3 regions of the Brevibacillus ruminantium genome follow, and region 1 is predicted to be linked to each of the others. Evidence: riboswitches for the same ligand, from Rfam matches in the RefSeq annotation. Region 1 holds a riboswitch; each other region holds the start of a gene.
The links. Region 1 has a riboswitch for cyclic di-AMP ahead of NDK47_RS04185 (hypothetical protein). Riboswitches for the same ligand answer to the same signal wherever they lie in the genome.

Region 1 (5,916 bases):
CCTCGAAGAGCCGCTTTTGCTCGGTTGTGATCCCGGTTCGCGCTTCATTCGGATAGAGCGCGATGATACCATATGTGCGGTCTTCGGTCCGAAGCGGAATAAAATAACCCGGAGATTCGTTCAAACGCGAAATTTCCATTCCGGCCGTCTCGACGTGCTCAAACACTCGCTTTGCGATAGACATTTCCGTATTCTCTTGCCTGCAGTCAGGAAGATCGGCAGACTCATGGGCAAGTTTCAGGGTATTCTGGTCATCCGCCAAATAGATCGCGATTTCTGTGTCAAGGGTCTGCGAAACTTGTCGGGAAAAATTGTCCAGCATGGAATGGATGTCCGCGATCGCGCTCATCTGCTTGCTAAGCGCGTACAACGCAGCTGTGTGAGCTTCCCTTTGCTTGGAAAAGAGGACCTGCTGCTTCAGCTTGGCCGCTAGGCTGGCCGTTAATGCTGCCACCGCCAAATAGACGCCAAATGAAACCAGATAGCGCAAGTCTGATACGGTAAAGCTCAGTACAGGAGGCACGAAGAAGAAATCAAAGGCTAAGACACCCAGGATCGCCGCGTAGAAAGCAGGACGCAGTCCCCCGAAGACGGCATTGAAAAGAACCGGGAGTAAATAGATAAGAGCAATATTGACCAAGTCAAAAGCAAGACCAAACGGTTTTAATACCATGGTCATGAGAGCGATCAGCAAAGTCGTGCTTACGTACGATCGCAACGAAATCCATACCGCATTCCATTTATGCATAGCAAAACACATCCTGCTCTTTTTTGTGTCTCTCCTCTCTAGGTTACTGTAAAAAAAGAGTAAAATAAACCGGTACTGGGCGTAAAAATTTCGTAAAAATGATTGAAAAACCTCAAAATAATGAGTAAATACGAGAAAAATGAAGATCTTCTGCCAGGGTCATGAATTCCCAAACATAAAGCACTCTTTTTAAGCGGATATACAATATGCTTCACTTTACAGTTTTTTTGTCTCGGAGTAACATACGTCCATGAATTGAATTGTTTTTCATTTACAGTTGCTTAATTGTGACTCAGGAACAAGAGGGAACCAACTACGGATCAGTGCTTGTGTGAGAGCAAGTCAACCGGATCCGTAAGGGATGAATTCCCCCGCTTATACGAAGCTTAAGCAGGGGCAGGGCGACTCTCACCGCCCGAATCCATAAGCAAAACTCGTAAATGCGGAAGCAGCTCTTTTCAAAAGTGTGGCCCTTGTAGAGAGAGGATGATGAAGCTTGTGATCGTAAGTTTCGACCACAGTGCTTATGCCTCTGTGGTGTTTCGTGAACATGATAATCATCGTTTCAATCGCTGAATTCTTCAATTAACACGAAGGAGCGGGGGAACCAATCGAAGCCGGTCTTGTCGGCTTCATGGGGTGAATCGCCGGTAAATCCGGCGTAGGGCGACTCTTACGCCCGAATCCGACAGCTAACCTCGTAAGCGTCTTTAAGAGAGGCAACAATTGTCGTGATTAGACACGGTGTTTTTTCGTGCCTAAGAAGCTGACGAAGAGTTCCTCTTCCGAAAGCTTCTTTTTTGTTGCCTGTACCAGGATGGAGGAGATTGGCTATGGAAGCTCAAGATGAGTTTGTACTCGTCTCTGCGCCCAACAAAACCGGGGAGCAGTTTATTAAAGCGTTGCGAATCAAAGGAATAACTTATGCAGCGATTACCAATAATGAAACAGAGAAGTCGAGATTGACACATTTGGGCGTCAAGCACATCTTAATGGTCGATACTGTAGACCGGGAAACCTGGCTCATTCCAGAGTTACCGGTAGGGAAGGTGTACTTGTTTGAGTCAAGTTTGCCCTTGATTTGCCGATACATTCAGATCTGCCGATCCTGGACAGGCAAGCCGATCTATATCATCACCGGCAGCAACAATGCAAGACTCATCTACAAAGGACTTGGCGCTAGCTATGTCATTTACACCCGCAGCGATGATGTTTCGTTTCTGCTTGATAACGAAAGCTGAATCCATATCAGGCAAACGTACCGGGTACATGCTTGAAGGGAGGGATGATCATTCATGATGGATATCGCAATGATTTTAACACTAGGTGGCGTATATGGATTGTTTTGCTTATTTTTAGCTTGGTGCGGACGAGTTGCAGGTGAATCGGGGGGAGAACGCTCATGATAATAGTTGCTGTTTTTACGGTTTTGATTTTTTTATATCTCGTTTTTGCTTTGGTGAATCCCGAAAAATTTTAATATGATCTGTATATGTTTGAGGAGGGCATGAAATGGCCATTTTGCAACTGGTAGCGGTCATTGTGATTTTAGTTTTTTTGGTCAAACCTTTGGGGGCATACATCTTTCATGTATTTTCCAATGAACCCAACCGGACCGACAAAATATTCGGACCGATTGAAAGGTTGATCTACGGACTGACCGGTTTGAAAAACCGCGCTGAAATGAGCTGGAAACGATACACGCTCAGCTTGATATTGACCAACGTTATTTTGGTGGCGGTCAGTTATTTGATTTTACGCATCCAGAAATGGCTGCCGATCAACCCGAACGGCATCGATAACATGGAGTCAACGCTTTCTTTCAATACGGTCATCAGCTTCATGACGAATACGAACTTGCAGCACTATAGCGGCGAAACGGGTCTGTCCTATTTTTCGCAAATGGCTGTTATTATGATGATGATGTTTACATCAGCGGCATCCGGCATCGTCGTAGCGATCGCGTTCATTCGCGGTTTGACAAGCAAAGGGAAAACGCTCGGCAACTTCTTCACCGATTTTGTCAAAGCGCACACCCGTTTGCTTATCCCGATGGCGATCATCGTGACATTGGCACTAGTTGCGTTGAAAGTGCCGCAAACGCTTAGTCCGACCGTTCAAGCGACTACGCTTGAAGGCGGGACGCAGCAAATCGCGATCGGTCCGGTAGCTTCCCTCGTATCGATCAAGCACTTGGGAACGAACGGGGGGGGATTTATGGGCGTCAATTCATCGCACCCGTTTGAGAATCCGAATCCGCTAACCAATGTTATCGAGATGTTGTCCATGTGGTGCATTCCGGCCGCGCTGACGTATACGTTCGGCAGATTCGCGCGAAATCAAAAACAGGGCTGGGTGATCTTCAGCGCGATGCTCATCTTGTTTGTCTCCTTCCTGTCCATCGTTTATACATCGGAACTGCGAGGGAACCCAGCGCTGAATGCGCTCGGAATCGACGCTTCGCAAGGCAACATGGAGGGCAAGGAAGTTCGGTTCGGTATAGCGCAGTCGGCTTTGTTTACAACGGTTACGACTGCGGCTACAACAGGTTCGGTCAATAACATGCACGATACGTTGACGCCGCTGGGCGGTCTCGTCCCGCTGGCGCAAATGATGCTGAACTGTGTGTTTGGTGGCGACGGCGTCGGTTTGGTCAACATGCTTATGTACGCAATATTGGGTGTCTTCCTTTGCGGATTGATGGTCGGCCGCACGCCGGAATTTATGGGGCGCAAAATTGAAGCTCGAGAAATGAAACTGGTTGCCATCGCGATTCTCGCTCACCCGCTTATTATTCTTGCGCCTACGGCCATTGCCTTTTTGACGGACTTGGGGAAAGGGGCCATCAGCAATCCCGGCTTCCACGGCATATCGCAGGTGCTTTATGAGTATACGTCTTCCGCCGCGAACAACGGTTCCGGCTTCGAAGGTTTGGCTGACAACACAACGTTCTGGAACGTTTCTACGGGACTTGTCATGCTGTTCGGACGGTACGTTTCCATTGTGGCATTGCTCGGCGTAGCCGGTTCTCTGGCGGCGAAACAATGGGTTCCGGAAACGATCGGAACGTTCCGCACGGACACCAAATTGTTTACGGGTATTCTCGTCGGTATCGTACTGATTATCGGAGCTTTGACCTTTTTGCCCGCCCTTGTTCTCGGTCCGATCGCAGAACATTTGACGCTCCTGAAATAGAAGAGGTGAGATCATGAATACGAAACGAAGAAGCATGTTGTCCGGAGAGATTGTCAAAAAGGCGATCTTGGACAGCTTTATCAAATTAAATCCGGTTGTCATGATGAAAAATCCGGTCATGTTTGTCGTCGAAGCAGGAACGTTCGTCGTGTTGTTAATGACGTTGTTTCCGGGCTACTTCGGTACCGAAGGACGAGTTGGATTTAATCTGGCGGTTTTTCTAATTTTGCTATTTACCGTGCTGTTCGCCAACTTCGCCGAGGCATTGGCTGAGGGCAGAGGAAAAGCGCAGGCCGACACTCTCAAGAAGACGAAAAAAGAAATCATGGCCAATAAAGTGACCGGCAACAGCGTGAAGGTGGTTCCGTCCACGGAACTGCGCAAAGGCGATGTTGTAATTGTCTCGCAAGGGGAGATGATTCCGGGTGACGGGGAGGTCATTGATGGGCTCGCTTCCGTGGACGAGTCAGCCATTACCGGCGAATCCGCTCCTGTCATCAAAGAAGCAGGCGGCGATTTCAGTTCGGTAACCGGCGGCACGCGGGTCGTTAGCGACCGGATAACCGTACGGATTACAAGCGACCCTGGCGAATCGTTCATCGATCGGATGATCGCATTAGTCGAAGGCGCAAAGAGACAAAAAACGCCAAACGAAATCGCGCTGAATACCCTGCTTGTCAGCCTGACCCTGATTTTCCTGATCGTTGTGGTGACATTGGCGCCGATGGCCGATTATCTTGGAATCAAATTGGAGATTCCCGTTCTGATTTCGCTGCTGGTATGTCTCATTCCAACAACGATCGGCGGTTTATTATCCGCAATCGGTATTGCCGGGATGGACCGAGTAACCCGTTTCAATGTACTGGCCATGTCAGGGAAAGCGGTGGAAGCGGCAGGCGACATCGATACGATGATTTTGGACAAAACAGGTACAATCACGTTTGGGAACCGGATGGCCAGCGAGTTCATCGCGGTTGGGGATACGACCGTAGAGACGGTAGCCGAATGGGCAGCCGTCAGTTCAGTGAAGGATGAAACACCCGAAGGCCGATCCGTACTCGAACTCATGAAAAAAGAAGGGTATACGTATCCAACGAATGCGGCTGAAGGTGCGGAATTCATAGAATTTAAAGCGGAAACTCGCATGAGCGGTATCGATTTGCCGAATGGACGAAAAGTTCGCAAAGGCGCGGTTGACGCAGTCAAGGCTTGGGTCAGTGCACAAGGAGGGGTTATTCCCACCGATTTGGAACAAAAAGGGAACGCGATCGCATCGGAGGGCGGAACGCCGCTCGCCGTTGCCGTCGACAATCGAATTTACGGACTCATTTATTTGAAGGATACGGTGAAGCCCGGCATGCGGGAGCGTTTCGATCAGTTGCGAAAGATGGGAATCAAAACGATCATGTGTACAGGAGACAACCCGTTGACAGCAGCGACAATCGCACGAGAGGCCGGGGTGGATGACTTTATCGCCGAGAGCAAGCCGGAAGACAAAATTGCCGTGATCAAGCGGGAACAGGCGGCCGGTAAGCTGGTAGCCATGACCGGAGATGGAACGAACGATGCCCCGGCACTCGCGCAGGCGGATGTAGGACTTGCGATGAACAGCGGCACGACGGCAGCCAAGGAAGCGGCCAACATGGTCGATCTTGACTCCGATCCGTCGAAGATCATTGAAGTCGTAGCGATCGGCAAGCAACTGCTAATGACGCGCGGCGCTCTGACCACCTTCAGCGTGGCGAACGACATCGCCAAATATTTTGCCATTATCCCGGCCATGTTCATGCAGGCGATTCCGGAAATGAACGTATTGAATGTAATGGGACTCGGATCACCAATGTCGGCCATTTTGTCGGCGCTTGTGTTTAATGCGATCATTATCCCGTTGCTTATTCCGTTGGCCATGAAGGGCGTTGCCTACAAACCGATGAGTTCCGCCCAATTGCTCAGCCGGAACCTGCTTATTTATG
Region 2 (5,916 bases), 2.0 Mb from region 1:
TTTCGCGCAGATTCTTGATGTGTACCGTTACTGTATTCAGCGAACCGTAGCCGTAGCCCCAGACGCGGTCATAGATTTGCTCTCGGGTGAATACAATGCCGGCATTCTCCGCCAAAAAAGTGAGCAATTGAAACTCTTTGGTAGACAGATCTACTTTTTCTTCATTAACAAAGACGGAGTACGTCTCCTTGTGGATCTCCAGCCCCTTGAACCGCAAAACGGTGATCGCGGAGTTGGCGCTCTCTTTGTCGGAATGTTCCTCCGTGTGCTTGCGAATGCGCTCATATCGTCTCAAATGGGCGCGAATCCGCGCCAGCAGTTCTTCGGTGTCAAACGGCTTGGTAATGTAATCGTCGGCACCGATCTCAAAGCCGACCACTTTGTCGACTGCTTTGCCTTTGGCACTGAGGAACAGGATGGGCAAGTCGGATTCACGGCGTATCTGAGAGCACAGCTCGTAGCCGCTCATATTGGGCATCATGATATCCAGCAAGATCAGATTGGGCTTCAAGCCTTGCTTCAACAGATTGAGAGCATGCTCGCCACTTTCTGAGGCGGTCACCTCATAGCCTTCGCTGACCAAAATATCTTCAAGAAGCTCGATAATCTCCAGATTGTCGTCGACAAGCAAAATATGGTCTTTCACAGGAATTCCCCCAGTTACCTCAGATCTCCAGTATGATTCGATTCTCCTCTAATCATAACATGGTTTGCCTGACAGCGTGCATAGAATCCAAATGTTACCACGACTTGAAAGCAGGAAAAAGAGAGGGGGTTAGCGAATAGCGGCTGTCACTTCCTCTTGACACCTGGTACTAAGTTTCGTCAGAAAAAGCCAGAGACCTCACGTCCCTGGCTTCCATACTTCTGCTTATTCTGCCTTTTCTGGCTGAGCCCCATGCTGCTCGGGGGCTGCCGCAGCGTCTGTAGGCGCGGGCGCCTCTGTTGGTTGTGGCTGCGGGGCTGGTGCTACTTCTTGTTGCTCTGGTTGGGCTTCTGGCGTAGACGCTGCTTGTACCGCTTTTTTCGCTGGCGGAGTAGTGGACTCATCTGCCTGGAGGATTGGGGCGGCAATTCGCTTGGCACCCACATAACGCTTGCTCCAGTAGTAAGGATCGCTCAACTTGGTGTTGACGACACCTCTGCCTGACTCCGAGTGTACAAACGTGTCATTGCCGATATAGATGCCGACATGGGAGATGCTTCTGCCGTTCGTCTTGAAAAAGACGAGGTCGCCTGGCTGCAGATCTTTTCGATTCACTGGCTGGCCTACCGTAAATTGAGAAGCAGAGCTGTGTGGCAAATCTATACCCAGCGCGTCAAATACATAGCGTGTAAAGCCGGAGCAGTCAAAACCTTTTTTCGTGGTTCCGGAAGACTTGTAAGGGACACCGTAAAGGTCGTTGACAACATTCATCAGGGGGGTTCCCTCCTGAGCATGTGCCGGGACGGTACCCATTGCAAGCAATCCGGCAATCATGAAAGCTACTACCGTCTTGCGCAAAACAAACTGCTCCTCTCCTGAGCCTACGAGGTTAGCTGATGGGTTCGGTCGAAAGGATTTCCCTAGACTGCCAGAACGTTGCAGTCATTCACCCCAAAAGATAGTGGGTCCCCCGTTTCCATAAAAAGGAATTCGGCTATTTTTCGATGTTTTTTTACACGCACCTCCACAGAATTCAACACTTGGCCTGTTTTTCCTTTTTTTGCGCAGATTGTTCACAATTTTGACATATTATTTTGTCATACGCTGTAACGAAGTGACTGGTCCACTCGTCAGACAAAATTCGCCCAAAACCATCTCTAGAATATAGCCCAAAGCCGTCTCTACATATAGCCCAGGGCCAATTCCAGACCTTAGATAAAGAAGCTTTCCGAGTGCGGATAGGTGCTTGTCCGGTCTGGGAAGGACATTTAATCCGTCCAGGGACGGAGACAAAAACCAACCGCTCGCCCGTTATCGCAAATCTCTGCCCCGTCTACAATGAGGACATAAGGTTCACACCACCACATAAGACGATTGGAGGGAAGCAATTCATGAACGAGCGGTCTGGCAAAGTGCTCCTTGGACTGGCATTGCTGCTGACTGGAGGATTTGTCTTTCTGGATCTTCTGGGGATTCACAGCGGTCGCTTCCTCGGAATACTCATCCCCGGGCTGATCATGTTATATGGAGCCCGCAAGCTAATGAGCGGTTCCGGTTCCCGCTTCTGGGGGTTACTGGTTTTCCTGTTCGGGCTGTTAATGCTGATCGGCAAGCTGCACCTGCTGTTCAATGTCATCATCGCTGTCGGGGTCATTTACCTGGGTTATCGCCTCATCCGCCGACATGACAGGTCGGACGACCACATGCCGACAGTCTGGGAGAAACAATGGGCAGAACGTGTATTAAAAGAAGATGCTTTGGATAACTGGGAGCACCGAGTAACCAAGAAAGAAACGTTTTGATTCGAAATAGGAAGCAAAGGCCCACAGGGTGTACATGACAATTAAAATTCTTGTGATATGATGAAGGAGGACTAAAAAATGGGTATTTTTAAACGACTGCGTGACTTGACGGTGGCATCTGTAAATGACGTTATCGATTCGATGGAAGATCCGGTAGTGATGCTCAATCAATATATGCGAGACATGGAAGTAGAGATCGGGCAGGTAGAGGTATCTGTAGCCCGTCAGGTAGCTTTGGAGAAAAAATTCCGCCAACAATGGGAAGAGGCCGTGACGCTTGCTGAGAAGCGTGATCGTCAGGTGAAGCTGGCTTTGGCCGAAGGTGAAGATTTCCTGGCTCGCCGGGCCCTGGCGGACAAAAAACAGTATGAACAGCGTGCCCAAGAGTATGAAGCTCTGTATTTGACAGCATCGGAAGCTGCGCAGCAAATGCGCGAGAAGCTGACGGAGCTGAAAGAAGAATTCTATAAAATGAGAGCGAAGAGATTCACGCTCATGGCCCGTGCACAGGTAGCCAAAACACAAAAGCAAGTCAACCAGGCTATCGTCGGAATCGGGAATCAATCGGCCGGGAAAGGTTTCCACCGCATGGAGGAAAAAGTGCTGCGGATGGAGGCTGAAGCCAATTTGAGCGGTCAATGGCGCCAGACCCAGGCAGGCTTGGAGCAATCTCTCGAGTCCCTTGAAAACAAGGATCTGGACGAAGAATTGGCACAGATCAAAGCATCTCTGCAAGCAAAAAAAGATGAACGCCCAGCAAAAAAGGATGAACAGCCAACAAAAGTACAAGAGTAAAGACAGGAAGTCGGACCTTTCACGTAGAATAAAAGTGGCAACCAGGCAGCCTGTTTGACAGGCTGCTTTTCCTAGGAGGTTTTCCTTGGCAGACTTTATGGTCTTTTTACGACGCTTTTTGTCAGAACCGGGACGCGTCGGCAGCATTATCCCCAGCTCCCGCTTCTTATGCAGACAGATGCTTCGCAATGTGGAATGGAATAAAACGGATGTTATTATAGAGTTAGGGCCTGGTACAGGCGCTTTTACAAAGGAAATTTTGGAACTGAAACGAGACGATGCGACGTATGTTCTGGTTGAACGGGACCCGCAGTTTCGTGACATGCTGGTCAATCGGTTTGACAACCTGACCATTTGGGATGAAGCTTTGCAGCTAAATGAGTATCGGCGAAATGCAGGAATTGAAAAGGCGGATGTGATTATCTCTGGTCTACCGTTTGCCAATTTTCCGGCTGAATTGCGCGCAGGTATCTTGAATGAAGTACAATCTGCCCTGGCTCCAGGGGGATTGTTTATTACGTTTCAATACTCCCTTCAATTGAAAGCTGAGCTGCAGGAGCGGTTCCAGCGGGTAGAGATCACATTTACGCCGTTGAATATACCGCCTGCGTTTATCTATACATGCCGTCAAGGACAGTAGAGGAAGCCGGCATGGGGCGTAAGAGAGGAGATCTTCGTGAAATTGTCCCGCTTGCACAAAATGACGGCCGGTGTCCTGATCATTTTGACAGGGGTTGGCCTTTTTCTTGACAGCTTGCATATTATCTCATTTGGCCTGTTTGATTTGTGGCCGATGGCGCTTGTTTATTTTGGCGTACGGATGTGGGGGAATCAAAAGAAGCTTCGCGGAGGCATCCTGGCAGCGCTCGGGATCATTATCGCGCTGGACATGTGGCTCGGGATCGGGCCGGATGATTTGTTCAATATCATCATCCCGCTACTGTTCATCTACTTTGGCTTCCGTCTGATTCGCGGACGCTCCGGAAAAGGAGAAAGGCCGGGTTTGGAGGAGGAGCCACCGGAGTGGAAGGGCGATCCGCCGGCATCAGACTTCGGCATGCGCTACGAAGAGCCAGATCGTTTGGAGCAGAGGGATGCGGAGCCAGAACCAGAACCAGAGCCTGAACACCGCCCATACGGAGATAACCGTAATCGACATTGGCGAAAGAAAAACGGCTACCGCCCCTCGTTTGGTTCATTCCGTTCCAAGGATCGTGCTTCGTCCTATGGCGGAGGCAGCATCCTGTCGCCAAAAGAGTCCAAAAGCTCGTTAATTGGAGATTTTCATTTGACCTCCGGCCGCTTTGAACTAAGTCAGATGCATATTTGGCATGGGATTGGCGGAGTTGTGATCGATTTGTCCCGGGCTATGCTGATGGTAGATGAAGCGTTTCTTGTTGTCGACGGTTGGGTGGGGGACGTCACGATTTACGTCCCGGTAGACATGCCCGTCGCCGTAACTGCAGAGGTAAGTGTAGGGGATCTGGAGGTATTCGGGCACAGGCAGGGGGGCATCACTCGCAGCGTGATGATCCGCTCCGAACAGTACGAACAGGAAACACCGAAAATCAATGTACAGATTTCGCTGCTCGTCGGCGATATTAAAGTCAAGTACATCTAGGGGGTACTGACAAATGCGACGACAGCGATTGGCCAGTATCCAGTGGCAGTATGTTCGCTACGGCTTGCTGCTGGCTGTAGGAGCGGTTACCGCCTCTTTTGTTTCATGCTATCTCTTGTATGTCCTGGTTGCGCGAAATCCGGCAGTTACGAGCTGGCTTTCCGCTTATCTCGATATTGATGTTCCGGCTTTTTTGGAATGGAAGACGCTGATCCCCTTTCTGCTGCTTTCGATCCTGACGGCCGGGTTGTTTGGTTTGATTGCGGGCTATGTTTTTGGCAACCTGATGAAAAAGAGACTTCATGTGCTCTGGGAAGCCGCGATGAATCTGGGAAGAGGCATCCTGTCCTCACGGGTACCGGAGCTGGGCGTAGATGAAATTGGGGAACTGGGCTGGCAATTGAACCGCTTGGCTGCCCAGTGGGAAGAACAGGTAGCGTCGCTGCAGCGTCTTTCCAATCACAACGCAGCTTTGGCCGAGCAACTGCAACATACGGCTGTCACGGAAGAGAGGCAGCGTCTGGCGCGCGAGCTGCACGATGCGGTCAGTCAGCAGTTGTTTGCCATCGCCATGACGACGGCAGCGATGAAGCGGCTGGTGGAAAAAAATCCACAGCGAGCCGCCCAGCAGATTGAACTGGTGGAAGAGATGGCTGCGGCCGCTCAAGCCGAGATGAGGGCGCTTTTGCTCCATCTTCGTCCAGCCACTTTGCAAAATAAAGCGTTGAAGGATGCCATCGAGGATTTGCTTGATGAACTGACCCGCAAAAATTCGATGGAAATTACGTGGGAAATCGAAGATACAAGCAATCTGCCCAGCGGGATTGAGGACCATTTATTCCGCATTTTGCAAGAGTCGCTGTCCAATACGCTGCGGCACGCCCGGGCTAATCAGATCGCAGTCAAGCTGTTTACGCTGAAGGGCCAGGTGCGATTGCGGATTGTGGATGATGGCGTAGGCTTTGATCCGGAGGGAGAAAAGTTCACCTCCTACGGATTGCGCAGCATGCGGGAGCGGGTTGCGGAGCTTGGCGGCTCTTTTGATATCTATT
Region 3 (5,916 bases), 1.9 Mb from region 1:
CTCAGACATCGCAGACTGAAGGAAGCCGGAATCAAGTTGTTTTCCGGCTTTTTCAGCGTTCAACAGGACTTCCCAAAAAAGGATGGTCACTTCCCATGCATATGGATATACATTACTGGATCCAACATTATGGATATATCGGGATTGCGTTCATTTTGCTGTTAGAAATGATCGGTATCCCTTTTCCGGGGGAAACCATTCTGATCGTCTCAGGCATCGCTTGGGTGACAGGCGAGCTTTCTTTGCTTCCTCTGCTTCTCTTTGCCACGCTTGGCAATATCGCTGGTTGCTCGCTTGCCTATCTACTGGGACGCGTGTTTGGACGAAAATTACTGCTCGACTACGGAAGGTTTGTGCGATTAACGCCTGAAAAACTGGAGAAGGCAGAGCATAAATTTCAGAAATATCAAATCGCAATTGTTCTGTTTGCCAAATTTCTCGCAGGAATTCGTGTCCTCGCCTCTTATTTGGCTGGAGTAAACCGTATGTCTTTTTTGACCTTCTCCCTCTATAACACAGCGGGTTCGATTCTCTGGGTCACTGTTTTTGTTGTATTTGGAAAATATATAGAGTTTGCATGGATGAAATACCATTCGCTGTTACATCAGTTTTTCCGAGGATAAACGTTTTCTCAGAAGAAACAAACCTTCCGAAAGGATGATGAAGCGGTTGAAGGAGTTAAAGGAACGGGGCAGGGGTTGATAAGAAAAAAGGAAAAACCGAGTCACTCCCAAGAGCAACTCGGTTTTTTTACTTCGATTCATTGATCATCCAGTGAATTCTTGTACCCAGTATCCATTTTGATATCCTACACCGATTTTCGTGAAATTCGGATTCAAAATGTTTTTGCGGTGACCGTCACTGTTCATCCATTGCTGCATGACTTCTTCCGGGCTGCGTTGGCCCATCGCGATGTTTTCACCTGCAGCCATGAAGTTCACACCAAATTTGCTCATCATGTCGAATGGAGAACCATAGGTCGGGCTGTTGTGGTCAAAATAGTGGTTTTCATCCATGTCAGCCGCTTTTGCCGATGCTACCTTTTCCAGGGAAGCATCATAGGTAAGCGGAGACAGACCAGCTTTTGCACGCTCCTGGTTAACCAAATCTGCTACCTGACGAGCAAATTGGGAAGATGCTTGAGCAGGTTGGCTCGCTTTTGGTGCTTGCTGTTGTGCTGGTTGTTGTTGAACCGGCTGTTGAACTGGCTGTTGAACTGGTTGTTCAACAGGTTGCTGTACCTGATTTTGAACCGGTTGTTGCATTTGTTGAGGATTCATAATCCATTGGAAATTGGGAACCGCATAATTGCAATTCCAAGGCGTAGCCTGATTGTTCGGCATTGCTTTGCTGATTGGCAACACTTGATTGAATGACAATCCTTGATTCGTCGGACATGGGTTAGACTGTTGAAACTGTTTGAAAGATTGGGAATTCAATACATTTGAGAGCCACTGGCCTGAGCCTGAATTCGCTCCGGATTTTAACGGGCATGTGGCAGCAAAAGCAGAAGTAGAAATAGAAGTAACGGCCAATCCCAAAGCAATTGCGATGATCGACTTGCCAAATGGTTTCATGTTCTCATCGTCTCCTTTTTTTTGCCTACGAGGTTAGTTGTCGGGTTTGGGTTGAGGATACAACCCTTCACTTTACGTGATTCACCCCAATGCAGAAAAAACGGTTTTCTGCAGAAAAAAGTCCCCCGCACTTCTCCCGCGAGAAGTTTCGGCTTGTTTGTTTGGCTTAATCAGGATAACAAAGGAAGACCAGAGAAGTGAACCTGTAAATCCTGGTAAGTCGGGGTTTAACCGCCGCTGATCGGCATAGCGACAACCTCCAACCGCCTGCTGTCCTGCCCCTTGCTTTTTATTTTCGTGATGGCAAAATGACCGATTTCCGATGTTTCCTTTACATGTGTCCCGCCACAAGCTTGCTCATCAATATCACCGATTGCCACCAGTCTCACAGTGGTCACGGAGGGAGGGAGCAAATTGACCACAGTTTTGATCAGAGAAGGGGCATGGTCTGCTTCTTCACGTGTAATCCAGCGGGTTGTGATGGGATGATTTCGGTTGATTTCTTCATTCGTCTCGGCTACGATCTCGGCGGTCTCTTCCTCGCTTAGCTCACGGAGCTGGGTGAAATCGATGCGCGCCCGATCGGGATAGATTTGGTTTCCCGTACAGAGTGCACCGAACTTGCGTTGTACGACAGCGGCCAATACGTGAAGCAGTGAATGATGGCGCATCAGTCCGTAGCGTCTTTCCCAATCAATTTGCAGATGGACAGGACCCTTTTGCAATCCTTCTGTACTCGACAGATAGTGAACGATACGGCCTTGCTCCCTTTTGACCTTCACGACCTCATACTCCCGGTTGTTTTGCACCATGACCCCAAGATCATGCTCTTGTCCGCCGCCCGTCGGGTAAAAAATCGTCTGATCCAAAATGACCTGATTTTGCCCAATCTCAAGAATCTGGGCTTCGCCTATCGTCAGATAGCTGTCGTTCAGATATTGTTCCGTAGTCATCATCAGCTCTCCAATCATTCTTCAAAAAAAATTGTTGATATCAAAAAAATTGTATCATATCATGCCAGTAAGATGATAGTATAAGAATAAGGACGAGATACTAAATTTTCTGACAAATGGAGAGTGATTGCATGTCTTCCGTGGAACACCGTCTCAAAGAGTTGGATATTGTCCTGCCGCCAAGTCAACCGCCTCTAGCCAATTATGTTTCCTGTGTACGCTCTGGAAATCTGATCTTTACTTCAGGTGCCGGGTGTTTTGTGGACGGTCAACCCCTTTATACGGGCAGGCTCGGCCGAGATCTCTCTGTCGAACAGGGCTACGAGGCTGCTCAGGTTACGGCTCTTCACTTGCTTAGTGTGATCAAGGCAGAGATCGGGAGTCTGGACCGGGTCGAGCGGATTGTCAAAATGCTTGGACTGGTCAGCAGCGCAGATGATTTTTATGAGCAGCCGCAAGTGATCAACGGAGCATCCGATCTGCTGGTACAAATTTTTGGAGAAAAGGGCAAACATGCACGATCTGCACTGGGGACATCCGTTTTGCCAATGAACCTACCTGTAGAAATTGAATTAATCGCGGAAGTGAAAGCAGACGAGGAGTGATCACAGATGTTTGTCACATTGGATCAGATCAGACAAGCACAGGCAAATCTTGCCGGCGTTATTTTGCCCACGCCGCTGCAATACTCACGTACTTTTAGCGAGTGGTCGGGCAATACCGTTTATCTGAAGCCGGAGAATTTGCAAAAAACAGGATCGTTCAAAATTAGAGGGGCGTACAACAAAATCGCGATGCTCTCTGACGAAGAGAAAAAGCGCGGTGTGGTTGCCTTTTCCGCAGGGAATCACGGGGCAGGCACAGCCTACGCAGCTCAATCTCTCGGTATCCAGGCGACGGTCGTTATGCCGACGCATCCTGTTCCCAGCAAGCGAAATGCCATTATCCACTACGGAGCCAAAATTGTGGACGGAGGAAGCACTTCGATTACCATGCATGACAAGGCAAAAGAGCTTGAGCAGACGGAAGGGCTGGTTATGATTCATCCTTTCGAGGATATCCCGATCATCGCTGGCCAAGGGACGATCGGTCTGGAGATTGTGGCCGAGCTGCCCGAAGTCGATACGGTAGTAGTACCCGTCAGCGGAGGGGGTCTGATCTCGGGTGTTGCCGCTGCCTTGAAAGAAGTCAAGCCTGCTGTCAGGGTGATCGGTGTCAACACGGAGGGCGCGATGGCGATGTACGAATCCTTACGGCATGGCTATCCGTTTGAGGTAGAGAAGGTTGACACGATCGCGGACGGCTTGATGGCAAAAAAGCCAGGGGAATTAACATTTGCGCATACTCGAAAATATGTCGATGAGATGGTGCTGGTCTCGGAAGAAGAGATAGCGAAAACGGTCGTCAGTCTGGCAGAACGGGCAAAACTGGTCGTAGAGCCATCGGGAGCGGCGGCATTGGCTGCTATGATTCATCGCCGGACCCAGATCAGCGGGGAGAAAGTCGTGGTGTTGGTAACAGGCGGAAATGTAAATATGAGCTTGCTTGCGACTCTGATTGAAAAATACACATAGCCCGAACAGAGAGGGTGGACGGTTGTGAGAAGAAAAATTTTCAATGTAAGGGTCATTGATGTTGTGAATCGTCAAGCGATCGAAAACGGGACGGTCGTGTTCGACGAAAGCGGGATCATCGAAATTTCCCAGGGCACAAGCGGTACAGAAACGGCTGATTGGGAGTTTGATGGGACCGGCATGACGCTTTTGCCAGGGTTGATTGACAGTCATGTGCATCTGGGGATGAATGCTTCACCTGATCCCTTCCAACAGATCAAAGCAGACTCGGAGGCCGACACAGCCTTTTTGGCCTGTTCGCAGGGCCGGCAGTTCCTTTCGGCTGGCATTACGACTGTACGAAATGTAGGAACACGTTACAATGTAGATATCGTGTATCGACAAGCTGTCGAACGTGGTTTGATCGAGGGACCGCGCGTCTATGCCTCGGGACAGCCGATCGTCATGACAGGCGGTCATTGTCACCCGATGGCGATTGAGGCCGATGGCGCGGATGAAGTACGGAAAGCGGCGAGACGCCAACTGAAGGCCGGGGCTGATTTGCTGAAGCTGATGGCCACGGGAGGAGTCCTGACGACAGGTACGGACCCCGGTTCAGCGCAGCTGAGCGAATGGGAGATGAAATGTGCCTGTGAAGAAGCCGATCACGCTGGAAAAACGACGGCAGCGCATGCCATCGGTCTGGATGGGATAAAAAATGCGATCCGGGCTGGTGTCACAACCATCGAACATGGTTCCGTCCTGGACGAGGAAGCCATCCAGATGATGCTGGAGCGAGGAACGTATTTAGTACCCACGTTAATTGCGGCCACCCTGATCCTGCGACAGCCGCCCGATTCAGGGATACCGGAAGACTTTATCCGCAAAGCTGAGCCGTTCGTACAGAGACATCGGGAAAGCTTCCGTGACGCACTGCGGAGCGGGGTAAAGATGGCCGCGGGCACAGATGCCGGCACTCCCTTTAATACACCGGGGCTGCTCGCGGACGAACTACAGCTGATGCACGAGGAAGGCATGGCGGCCATTGACGCCATCCATGCTGCTACGTTAAGCGCCGCTACCTTTATGAAGCTGGATGACCGGATCGGATCGATTGAGGTCGGGAAGTGGGCAGATCTGCTGCTGGTCGAGGGGAACCCGCTTTCAGACCTGCTTCATTTGAAACAGGTTCGGCAGGTGTATAAAGGTGGTTTACTTTGTGCACACCACCCGTAACACAGGGATACCTCGTGGACATTTCATATTAATGACGGTTTTTTATCCAGTTACTACGACGACAGGGAAATGAGGTCGCACTGATGAACGCGTTACATCCAATTTTGGCCAGCTATCTACCGGTTGTGGAGGGCCTGGCTCGAACCTTCGGCGAACATTGTGAGGTCGCCTTGCATGATATGACCAACCCCGAGGCGTCCATCGTCCGGATCTACAACGGTCATATCAGCGGCAGAGAGGCAGGGGGACCTGTCACCAATCTGGGGCTAAAGCTGCTGCGCCAGGGGGAGCAAGGCCATGATTTCATTCTCAATTACAAGCACGAAGGCATTAAAGACAAGGTGATCAAGTCAAGCACCATCTTTATCAGGGATGAAGAAAATAAAGTGATCGGTTGTCTCTGCATCAATCTGGACGTGACGCATTTGATGATGGCGGAAGCCACCTTGAGACAGCTTGCGTCGTTTGAGCAGGAGCCGCATGACAAAACAGAAGAGCGGTTTGCACCCTCGATTACTGAATTGATGGATCAAATCATTGAAGAATGCATCCGAAAAGTGGGCAAACCAATTCCCTTCATGCAGAAAGAGGAGAAAA

Region 2: linked by a shared signal. The riboswitch ahead of NDK47_RS21970 (C40 family peptidase) and the one ahead of NDK47_RS04185 (hypothetical protein) in region 1 are both predicted to bind cyclic di-AMP.
Region 3: linked by a shared signal. The riboswitch ahead of NDK47_RS13470 (CAP domain-containing protein) and the one ahead of NDK47_RS04185 (hypothetical protein) in region 1 are both predicted to bind cyclic di-AMP.

Annotation. Positions count from the first base shown of each region.
Region 1 covers NZ_CP098755.1:818,297-824,212, forward strand. The annotation lists gene NDK47_RS04180 (ATP-binding protein) at 1-748, opposite strand, end outside; cyclic di-AMP (ydaO/yuaA leader) riboswitch at 1,309-1,470, shown strand; gene NDK47_RS04185 (hypothetical protein) at 1,582-1,989, shown strand; gene NDK47_RS27785 (potassium-transporting ATPase subunit F) at 2,151-2,228, shown strand; gene kdpA (potassium-transporting ATPase subunit KdpA) at 2,261-3,943, shown strand; gene kdpB (potassium-transporting ATPase subunit KdpB) at 3,957-5,916, shown strand, end outside.
Region 2 covers NZ_CP098755.1:4,458,983-4,464,898, reverse strand. The annotation lists gene NDK47_RS21975 (response regulator transcription factor) at 1-646, opposite strand, end outside; gene NDK47_RS21970 (C40 family peptidase) at 872-1,504, opposite strand; cyclic di-AMP (ydaO/yuaA leader) riboswitch at 1,510-1,652, opposite strand; gene NDK47_RS21965 (LiaF transmembrane domain-containing protein) at 2,038-2,448, shown strand; gene NDK47_RS21960 (PspA/IM30 family protein) at 2,527-3,243, shown strand; gene NDK47_RS21955 (class I SAM-dependent methyltransferase) at 3,329-3,883, shown strand; gene liaF (cell wall-active antibiotics response protein LiaF) at 3,920-4,864, shown strand; gene NDK47_RS21945 (sensor histidine kinase) at 4,878-5,916, shown strand, end outside.
Region 3 covers NZ_CP098755.1:2,722,746-2,728,661, forward strand. The annotation lists gene NDK47_RS13465 (DedA family protein) at 96-623, shown strand; gene NDK47_RS13470 (CAP domain-containing protein) at 768-1,577, opposite strand; cyclic di-AMP (ydaO/yuaA leader) riboswitch at 1,585-1,741, opposite strand; gene NDK47_RS13475 (alanyl-tRNA editing protein) at 1,805-2,530, opposite strand; gene NDK47_RS13480 (RidA family protein) at 2,662-3,135, shown strand; gene ilvA (threonine ammonia-lyase) at 3,142-4,104, shown strand; gene NDK47_RS13490 (metal-dependent hydrolase family protein) at 4,129-5,319, shown strand; gene NDK47_RS13495 (helix-turn-helix transcriptional regulator) at 5,403-5,916, shown strand, end outside.